Regions from separate parts of the Kribbella deserti genome, predicted to be linked through region 2. Evidence: riboswitches for the same ligand, from Rfam matches in the RefSeq annotation. Region 2 holds a riboswitch; each other region holds the start of a gene.
The links. Region 2 has a riboswitch for cobalamin ahead of ACFFGN_RS30755 (ribonucleoside-diphosphate reductase subunit alpha). Riboswitches for the same ligand answer to the same signal wherever they lie in the genome.
Positions count from the first base shown of each region.

Region 1: linked by a shared signal. The riboswitch ahead of ACFFGN_RS14290 (putative cobaltochelatase) and the one ahead of ACFFGN_RS30755 (ribonucleoside-diphosphate reductase subunit alpha) in region 2 are both predicted to bind cobalamin.
Region 3: linked by a shared signal. The riboswitch ahead of ACFFGN_RS26200 (ABC transporter substrate-binding protein) and the one ahead of ACFFGN_RS30755 (ribonucleoside-diphosphate reductase subunit alpha) in region 2 are both predicted to bind cobalamin.

Region 1 is NZ_JBHLTC010000018.1:213,487-216,756, reverse strand. It holds gene ACFFGN_RS14290 (putative cobaltochelatase) at 1-1,799, opposite strand, end outside; cobalamin riboswitch at 1,898-2,035, opposite strand; gene cobN (cobaltochelatase subunit CobN) at 2,886-3,270, opposite strand, start outside.
Region 2 is NZ_JBHLTC010000039.1:171,514-174,783, forward strand. It holds gene ACFFGN_RS30745 (hypothetical protein) at 1-348, shown strand, start outside; gene ACFFGN_RS30750 (DinB family protein) at 536-1,117, shown strand; cobalamin riboswitch at 1,235-1,476, shown strand; gene ACFFGN_RS30755 (ribonucleoside-diphosphate reductase subunit alpha) at 1,517-3,270, shown strand, end outside.
Region 3 is NZ_JBHLTC010000035.1:136,756-140,025, forward strand. It holds gene ACFFGN_RS26195 (FecCD family ABC transporter permease) at 1-692, opposite strand, end outside; gene ACFFGN_RS26200 (ABC transporter substrate-binding protein) at 689-1,735, opposite strand; cobalamin riboswitch at 1,763-1,950, opposite strand; gene ACFFGN_RS26205 (pyridoxal-phosphate dependent enzyme) at 1,998-3,113, shown strand; gene ACFFGN_RS26210 (helix-turn-helix transcriptional regulator) at 3,106-3,270, shown strand, end outside.

The sequences.
Region 1 (3,270 bases), on a different contig from region 2:
CCGGCCGTCGCCCGGCCATCGGTCACGAGCACCAGCAAAGGCCTTCGCCGGGGATCACGAATGGCGGCGATCCGGAGCACCTCGGCCGCTTGCAGCAGACCCTCCGCCAACGGCGTACGGCCTCCGGTGGGCAACGACTCGAGCCGTCGTACGGCGGTCTCGACGCTTCCGGTCGGCGGCAACGCCACGGTGGCGGCCGATCCGGCGAACGTCACCAGCCCAACCGTGTCCCGGCGCTGGTAGGCGTCCATCAGCAGCGAGACGATGGCCGTTTTCACCTCGGTCATCCGCTTCTTGGTGCCCATCGAGCCGGACGCGTCGACGCAGAACAGCACAAGATTGCCCTCGCGCCCTTCACGAACGGCCAGCCGTACGTCGGTGGGCCGAACCGCGAGGCCCGGGCCGGACCGGCCACGCGCGTGCTGATGCGGCGCGGCGGTACGGATCGTGCCGAGCAGATGCGGACGACCTGGCTCACGACCGACGCGAGCCCGATCGCCGACCACCCGGCCGACCTCGGTCAGCGCCCGCGAACGCCGTCCGGACACACCCCGGCCGGCGGCCTGCACACTCAGCAGCCTGGCCTTGAACGGTTCGCCCGCGCCCTCGACCTGCCCACTCGGCGCCTGCCCCGGTTGCGCCTGCGCCCCCTCATCAGCGGAAGCCTCATCCGCGGAGGACTCAGCTGGGGACTCCTCGCCACCACCGTCCGGGCCGTTGTCAGGCCCGTTCGGCTCGGGGTCCGGCTCGTCCTCCGGCGGGGTGCTGTCGTTGATGGCCTGCTCGAGCTGTTCGTCATCGAGGCCCGGCGGGTCGAACGGGTTGCGCCGCTTGCGGTGCGGCAAGGCCAATTTCGCCGCGGCGCGGACGTCCTCGACCTCCACCACGGTGCGCCCGGACCAAGCGGCATGCGCCATCGCCGTACGTGCCGTGACCAGGTCGGCCCGCATCCCGTCCACGTCGAACGACGCACAGATCTCCGCGATCTGCCGCAACGCGCCATCGGTGAGGATGACGTCGGGCAGCAGGCTCTGGGCCTTCACGATCCGCTCGGCGAGTTCGCGCTGGGCGGCGTCGTACCGGCCGGCGAAGCCCAGCGAGTCCGCCTCGTACGCCAGGCGCGCGCGCATCACCTCGACCCGTACGGCGGGGTCCCGGCTGGCCATCACGTCGACGGTGAGCCCGAAGCGGTCCAGGAGCTGGGGACGGAGTTCGCCCTCCTCCGGGTTCATCGTGCCGACGAGCACGAACCGGGCCGGGTGGGTGACGGAGACGCCGTCGCGTTCGACCGTGGCCCGGCCCATCGCGGCCGCGTCCAGCAGTACGTCGACCAGGTGGTCGTGCAGCAGGTTGACCTCGTCCACATAAAGGAGGCCTCGGTGCGCTGCCGCGAGCAGGCCTGGCTCGTACACGGTCACGCCCTCGGACAACGCCCGCTCCAGGTGCAACGACCCGAGCACGCGGTCCTCGGTGGCGCCGACGGGCAACTCGACCAGCCGCGCGGGCCGGGACGTCGTACCACTGTCTACGTGCGGCGCGTCCGGGCAACCGGGGTCGGGCCGGCCGGGGTCGCAGGAGAAGCGGCAGCCCTGGACGACCTCCACCGCGGGCAGGACCTCGGTGAGCGCGCGCACGGCGGTGGACTTGGCCGTGCCCTTCTCGCCCCGGATCAGCACGCCACCGATCGCCGGGGACACCGCAGCCAGCACGAGCGCGAGCTGCAGGTCGTCCATGCCGACGACGGCCGTGAACGGAAAGCCGACAGAAGCGGCGGTGGGGGTGGGCTGAGCAGACCGCATCGGCGGCAATTCCCTTCGTCCAGCGGGTGTCCACGCCCGCAACGGCACTGGTACGCACACCTGGGTCGAGCGGCATGCGCAACTGGTACGCGAACCGCAGCAACGGCCCACGGACGGCAGGAGATGTCCTGGCTTCCAGCCCATGTCGGCGCCGGTCACAGTGGCGGGACCGCCCCGGACTCCCAGCCTCAGCCAGTCACCGGTGTTCCTCCCCAACCGTCCCCGCGATCCTCCCACACCCTCACCTCAGCCCGGATGCCGCTTCCGTCACACCCACTCCCCTGCTCGCGTTCGTTCGTCGCGATCCGCCTCGCCCTACAGTTGTCGCGAGTGGGGAACCGAGCGGTTCAGGTGGGTGAGGCGTCGCCAGAGGCGTGGTCGGACGAGTTGCGCCGTACCGGCAAGGTGGTCTTCACGCTGCGGCCGCGGTTCGCGGGCGGCACTCTGGGCGTGATGTGGCTGCTGCTCGTTACCACGCAGATGTCCACACTTCGCTCGGGGTTGGCAGGCGACGACTTCGAGCTCGTGATCGCCGGCCTGCTCGTCGCGACCGCCGTCGCCACGACAGCGGTCTACGCCTGGCAGCTTTTCACGCGGGGCCAAGGAATTCACCGTCGACCGATCGTCGGTCAAAGACCTGCCCGCCCTGGGCAACTGGCTCGAGCAGGTTCACAAAGAGCAACGGACCTCCGACGCGCATTGAGCCTCGTCCTCTGAGTCCACCAGACATCTGAGCGGCCGAATTCTGTCCAGTGGACTCACTAAGCGACTAAGCCATCCTCGCCGCTTCTTGCCCGGCTGCCGGGTTGTCGCACGGCTACCGGGTTGTGGTGTGGCCGCTGCCGAGTTGTTTGGCCGCTACCCGGTTGCAGTCAGGTAGTCGTACGAAAACCCGGCAGCCCCACCAAAACCCGGCACCGGGCGCGCCTCATCCACCGCATTCCGCGTCCGACCGTGCGAAAAGATCCACCCGCACGACCAACCAACGCCGCCACCCACCAACGACCCCGGCCCGGCACAACCAGCACAACCCCCACAACCGGCACGACGGCGACGGGACGCGCACACGTGTGCGCGGGCGGGAGGTCAGCGGTCTTCCAGGTCGCCTTCGGTTTCCAGGAGGGCGGTGCGGAGGGTGGCCAGGGCTTCGGGGGTGGGTTCGGCCCAGAGGCCGCGTTGGGCGGCTTCGAGCAGGCGTTCGGCGATGCCGTGGCGGGCCCAGGGGTTGGACTTGCGGAAGAACTCGGCCATTTCCTCGTTGGCGACGTACTCGGTGGTGAGGGTCTCGTACATCCAGTCGTCGACCACGCCCGCGGTGGCGTCGTAACCGAAGAGGTAGTCGACCGTCGCCGCCATCTCGAAGGCGCCCTTGTATCCGTGCCGGCGCATGGCCGACATCCAGCGCGGGTTCACCACGCGAGCCCGGAAGACCCGCTTGGTCTCCTCCTCCAACGTCCGCGTCTTAACGGCA
Region 2 (3,270 bases):
AAGTTGACCCTCGCCGCCGTCGTTGCCGCCGTGCCCGCGATCCATGGCGGCACCGTCGCCGAGGCGGCCCCGGCCGCCGAGACCGGCGCGGCGATCCAGTGCTACGCGATGCCAGGTGGCGGGTGGATTCACAACGCCCGGACCACCAGCGCCGCGCCGAACCGCATCGGGCCGTACGAGGCGTGCCGCAACACCGGCACGATCGCATCCGGCCGTACGGTCGCGCTCGCCTGCTGGCTCTACAACGACTACAACAACCTCTGGTACAAGACGAACAGCAACACCTACATCTACAGCAGCCACTTCAGCTCATCGGTGAAGGACCGCCTCTCCCCCTGCGAGGGCTGACAACACCACCAACGCCCGGGTCCTCCACGCGAGGCCCGGGCGTTTTCACGTGCCGGCAGGACCTGGGCGCACGCTTGTAGCAGACGGCTGCAGTCAAACGCGTGATCGACACGCCAAGGGTTTGACTTCGCCATCTTCGCCAACAATACTTCGAACATACGTTCGATACGGGGTGAGGAGAAGTGGCATGCCAGAGCCGTTTGACTGGGAGATCCTGCACCGGCAGTCGGCGATGGCGATGGTGCGAGGGCAACTCGGGTTCAGCTGGCTCGTCCTGTCGGGGCGACTGGCCGAATTGACCGATGAGCAATACTTCTGGCGCCCAACTCCAGAGGCGCTGACCGTCGTACGGCGGCACTATGCGGGCCGCTTCCGCCTGCACGGGACAGGCGAGTGGACGGCGCAATGGCCGAACGAGCCGGATCATCGCGGGCCACGGACGATCGCCTGGCTGATCGCGCATCTGACCGAGACGTTCTTCGAGCGCTGGGAGTGGACCTTCGGCGAGAGCAGGCAGAGCCGGACGGACATCACCCTGCACGGCAACGCGCGTGATGCCGTCGCCTGGCTCACGCACTGGGTCGAGGCCTGGCAGCAGTCGATAGCCGAACTGCCTGAGGAGGATGTGATGCGAATAGGCCTGAGCCAGGCCACCGGACTGGACGCGGCATCACCATTCGGCCACGTCGTTCTGCAGCTGAACCGCGAGCTGATCCACCACGGCTCCGAGATCATGACACTGCAAGACCTGCACGCCCTGGCGGCCTGACCCACCCTGGCGACCCACCGGCCCGACCAGCCTGACTGGCCGTGGCGGCCTGACCGGCGGCCGAACTCGGCGGCGACACGCGTGTGCCGGTGGCCAAGATTTGCCCAGCGCGCGGCTAGCATCACTACCGCTAGTGGTCCTGAGCGACTAGCACCACAAGGTGTAGTAGTTCAGGGGTAAGAGGGAATCCGGTGGAAAACCGGAACTGCCCCGCAGCGGTGACCGGGAACGACAGCCGTCCAACGGTTCCAGCAGGAACCGCCGACAGCACTGGACCAGCCAGGTTCGGGAAGCGACGGCCGGTAGGACCGAGAGGTATGCCCGGGAGTCCGAAGACCTGCCATTGGCGCGCGCACCGCCGGTGCGCGCCGCCCGAGGCACTCGCGAGGAGAGAGAGCTTTGACCATCACTTCGGTCCCCCGAAGCACCACCGAAAGCAGCACCGCAAGCAGCACCCGAAGCACCACCGTCAGCCCTCAGCTGGAAATGGACCGACTGCGATTGATCGTGGCCGAGGCCGCTGCCGGGCTCGGCTCGGTCGACCCCGAGCTGATCCTGACGGAGACGCTGGCCACCTGCTACGACGACATCACCCAGGACGAGATCGAGCAGGCGCTGATCATGGCCGCGCGCTCGTTCGTCGAGACCGAGCCGGAGTACGGGTTCGCCGCCGCCCGGCTGCTGCTCGACCGGATCCGCCGGGAGGCGCTCGGCCGCGTGCACGGCGAACCGCGCCAGGCGAGCCAGGCCGATATGGCCGCGGCCTACGTCGAGTACTTCCCGGCGTACGTCGAGACCGGTATCGCGGCGGGTCTGCTCGATCCGGCGCTGGCCGGGTTCGACCTCGGCCGGCTGGCCCGGGCGATCCGGCCCGAGCGGGACCTGCAGTTCGCGTTTCTCGGGCTGCAAACGCTGTACGACCGGTATCTGCTGCACATCGACAAGGTCCGGTTCGAGCTGCCGCAGGCGTTCTTCCTGCGCGTGGCGATGGGCATGGCGCTGCGCGAGCACGACCGCGAGGCGCGCGCGATCGAGTTCTACGAACTGCTCAGCTCGTTCCGCTTCATGTCCTCCACGCCAACGCTGTTCAACTCCGGCACCACCCGTCCGCAGCTGTCCTCGTGCTTCCTCACCACGGTGGAGGACGACCTCGCCGCGATCTTCTCCGGCATTCGCAACAACGCGCTGCTCGCGAAGTACTCGGGTGGTCTCGGCAACGACTGGACGCCCGTGCGCGGGATCGGCGCCAAGATTCGCGGCACGAACGGCGAGTCCCAGGGCGTCGTACCGTTCCTGAAGATCGCGAACGACACGGCCGTCGCGGTCAATCAAGGCGGGAAGCGCAAGGGCGCGGTCTGCGCGTATCTCGAGACCTGGCACATCGATATCGGCGAGTTCCTCGACCTGCGCAAGAACACCGGCGACGAGCGCCGCCGGACCCACGACATGAACACGGCCAACTGGGTGCCCGACTTGTTCGTGCAGCGAGTCGAGGCGGACGAGTCGTGGACGCTCTTCTCCCCCGACGAGACACCCGACCTGCACGAGTTGTACGGCGAGGCCTTCGCCAAGCGCTACACCGAGTACGAGGCCGCCGCCGATCGCGGTGAGATCCGGGTCTTCCGCAGGATCCGCGCGGTAGACCTGTGGCGGCGGATGCTGACCGTGCTCTTCGAGACGGGCCATCCGTGGATCACGTTCAAGGACCCGTCGAACCTGCGCTCCCCGCAGCAGCACGACGGCGTGGTGCACTCGTCGAACCTGTGCACGGAGATCACGCTGAACACCAGCGCCGACGAGACCGCCGTCTGCAACCTCGGCTCGATCAACCTGGTCGCCCATCTGACCAGTGACGGCCTCGACGCCGATTTGGTCCGCGCGACCGTGCGGACGGCCGTGCGCATGCTCGACAACGTCATCGACGTGAACCTGTACTCCACGCCCGAGTCCGAGCGAGCCAACCAGCGGCACCGGCCGGTCGGCCTCGGCCTGATGGGCTTCGCCGACGCGCTTTTCGCCCTGCGAATCCCCTACCAGTGCGAAGCGGCGGTCGAATTCGCCGACATCTCGATGGAACGGATCAGCTACCACGCGATCGAGGCCTCGTCCGAGCTGGCCGCTGAGCGCGGGCGTTATGCCAGTTACGACGGTTC
Region 3 (3,270 bases), on a different contig from region 2:
TTGGTACCGAGGGTGCTGGCGAGTTCGTCACCGAGCGCGATCTGGTTCAGCGAACTGGCCAGGCCAAGCGCCAGAACGGATCCGGCCAGGATGAAGATCCACGCCTGGCTGATGGTCGGTACGTCGGCACGCCCGAGCGAACCGACCACCCAGAAGCGGAACTCGTTCAACGTGGAGATGTCGAGCAAGGTGATCGCGGACGTGACCGAGCCGAGGAATGCCGAAATGGCCGCGCCCGCGAGCGCCAGCTTCACCGGGGTGGCGCCGCCGCGGCCGGCCGAGCCGACCAGGTAGACCACAACGGTTGCCACCAGAGCACCAGCCATCGCGAACCAGACGTAACCGCTGAGGCTGTGGATGCCGAGCAGGCCGATCGCCACCACGACCGCGAGGGCGGCACCGGCGTTCACCCCGAGGATGCCCGGCCCGGCGAGCGGGTTCCGGGTCACGCCCTGGATCACCGCACCCGCGAGACCGAGGCCGGCGCCCGCGAGCAGGCCTGCCATCGTGCGGGGAAACCGCAGGTACCGGATCACGCGGTCGGTATCGGAACCGGTGAAGCCGCGCGCGGCGGCGTACACCTCGTCGGGTCCGAGGAAGCGGTCACCGACCATCACCGAGACCACGACCACACCGGCCAGCACGGCCAGGGCGATCAGCAGACCCGCCGCACGCTGAGCCTGGAACCTCACTTGACCAGGTCGGGATGGATGATGCCGGCGATCAGCTCGGTGGTGTGCGCACCCCGCACACCGGCCGAGTGATGCGCGAACAGGAACGGCTTGATCCGCTTGTTCCGGACCGCCTTCAGATTCGCCAGCGCCGGGTTGTTCATCAACGCGGCCACCTCCGCGGCGGCGTCGGCCTCGGTCATCGTGGCGTCGCAGCAGTCACTCACCAGCACGTAGTCCGGATTGCGCTTGATGAACTCCTCCATGCTGATCTTCACGTTCCGCCGGGAGGTGAGATCGGCGAAGGCGTTCACACCGCCGGCCTCGCGAATCAGCACGGTGCCGAAGTCCGGACCGCCCGAGACGGTCATGCCGCCTTCGAGGTTGGCCCGCAGGATGGCGACCGTCGGCCGGTCGGCCCCGGCCACTTTCTGGCGCACGGCCGCGATCCGGGTCTTCTGGTCGGCGACTACCGCTTCGGCCCGTTCGGACACCCCGAAGATCCGGCCGAGGTCGCGCAGATCGGCGTACACGTTGTCCATCGAGACGGTCTTCGGGTCGATCGCCTCGTCCCCGAGACCGTCCGCCGTCGGGCAGAGCGGGCTGAAGATCCACGTCCGCACGCCGAGTTCGGCCAGGCCCTTGCGTGCGCCGAAGCTCGCGTCACTGCCGTTGCTGCTGAACACGTCGTTGAACCCGGACAGCACGAAGTCCGGATTCTGGCTGAGCAGCTCCTCGCGACTGGGCAGGTTCTTGTAGTACTTCCGGGACTTCTGGGCCTCCGCGTACTCGGGCAGCACCACCGCGTCCAGGTACGCCGTACCGACGAGGCGGTCCGAGATCCCCAGCGCATGGGCCATCTCGATCGCCGGCTGGTACGCCGCGAAGACGCGCTTGGGTGGGCCATCGACGGTGACGTCCAGGCCGCAGTTCCGCACGGTGATGGCGGCGGCCCCGGTTTCGTCACCCGCCTGGGCGGCACCACCGCAGCCGGCGACCAGGCTGCTGCCAACGGTCAGCGCGGTCAGAATCAGGACAGGTTTCAGCAACGCACCAACGGCCATAGGACCGCTCCTCCAGCACCTCGTGGACGGGTCTGACGCGTCGTAGCCGGTCTCCTGGCTGACGGGATACCTCGTGCGCCGACGGGCCTTCCCAGTTGCTCACGCAACCAGTGACCCCTGCTGGGCAGGGTGGCCGATGCACTTCCCGATCACAGTGGCGAGGGCCGCGCCGGTATCTCACCGGCTTCCCGAGCACCACGACGGCGCCACGGTAGCCCATGCCGACATTGATAGACTAAATGTCTACGATTAGACTTATCGTATGAGTGAGCCGACGTACGTCGATCCGCGGTCCGGGCGCGACTACCCGCTGGAGGTTTCCCGCTGGCGCGGGGACGATGGCGCACCGCTGACCGTGTCGGCGCTGCCGGGCATCGGCCCCGACGAGATCGACCCGGGCGTTCGCTCGTTGTGGCGGTATCGTGCCGCTCTGCCCGGCGACATCCGCGAACCGGTCACCCTCGGCGAGGGATGTACGCCGCTGGTGGATCAGCGCTGGGGCGACGCCGACGTGCTGTTCAAGCTCGAGTGGTTCAGCCCGACGGGCAGCTTCAAGGACCGCGGTACCAGCGTGATGATGTCGTACCTCGCGGGCCAGGGCATCGACCGCGTGATCGAGGACAGCTCCGGCAACGGTGGTTCCTCGGTCTCGGCGTACAGCGCTCGCGCCGGCATCCAGGCCCGCATCCTCGCGCCCGAGGGCACCTCCCCGGCGAAGGTGCTGCAGAGTCGCGCGTACGGCGCCGAGGTCGAACTCGTCCCGGGCGACCGCGAGGCCACCTCGGCCCGCGCGCTGGCGGAATCAGCCGAGACGTACTACGCGAGCCACAACTGGCATCCGTTCTTCCTGCAAGGGACCAAAACCCTGGCCTACGAACTCTGGGAGGACCTCGGCTTCCGCGCGCCCGATGCCGTCGTCACCGTGGCCGGGGCGGGCAGCATCGTGCTCGGGTGCGACCTGGGCTTCTCCGAACTCCTCGCGGCCGGGCACATCCCCCGGCTGCCAAGGTTGCTCGTCGCCCAGCCGGAGGCGTGTGCGCCCATCGTCGGCGCGTTCCACGATCAGCCGGTGGAGTTCACGCCGACGATCGCGGAGGGTACGGCGATCCAGCGGCCGATCCGGTTGCCCGAGGTGGTCGCGGCCATCCGGCGATCCGGCGGGGACCTCGCGGCCATTCCGGAGGCCGGCATCGCCGGAGCGGTACGGCGCCTGGCCTCGGTCGGGCTCTACGCCGAACCGACCAGCGCGACGGCCGCCGCGGCGATCGAGGTGTTCCGCGCCCGCGGGCAGATCCGCCCGGGCGAAACGACCGTGGTGATCCTGACCGGGTCGGGGCTGAAGGCAACCACCCGGATGGCCGAGGTCTTCGATGCCTGAGCTGACTCGATTGACTGAGGACGAACTACTGCTGCGCGAGGCCGAGACCATCGTTGTTGCGCTGGGCAAGATGTTTCCCGGCGTCTGCGAGGTGGTGCTGCACGATCTGCGCCGGCCCGACAACGCGATCCGCGTGATCGAGAACAACCTGTCCGGA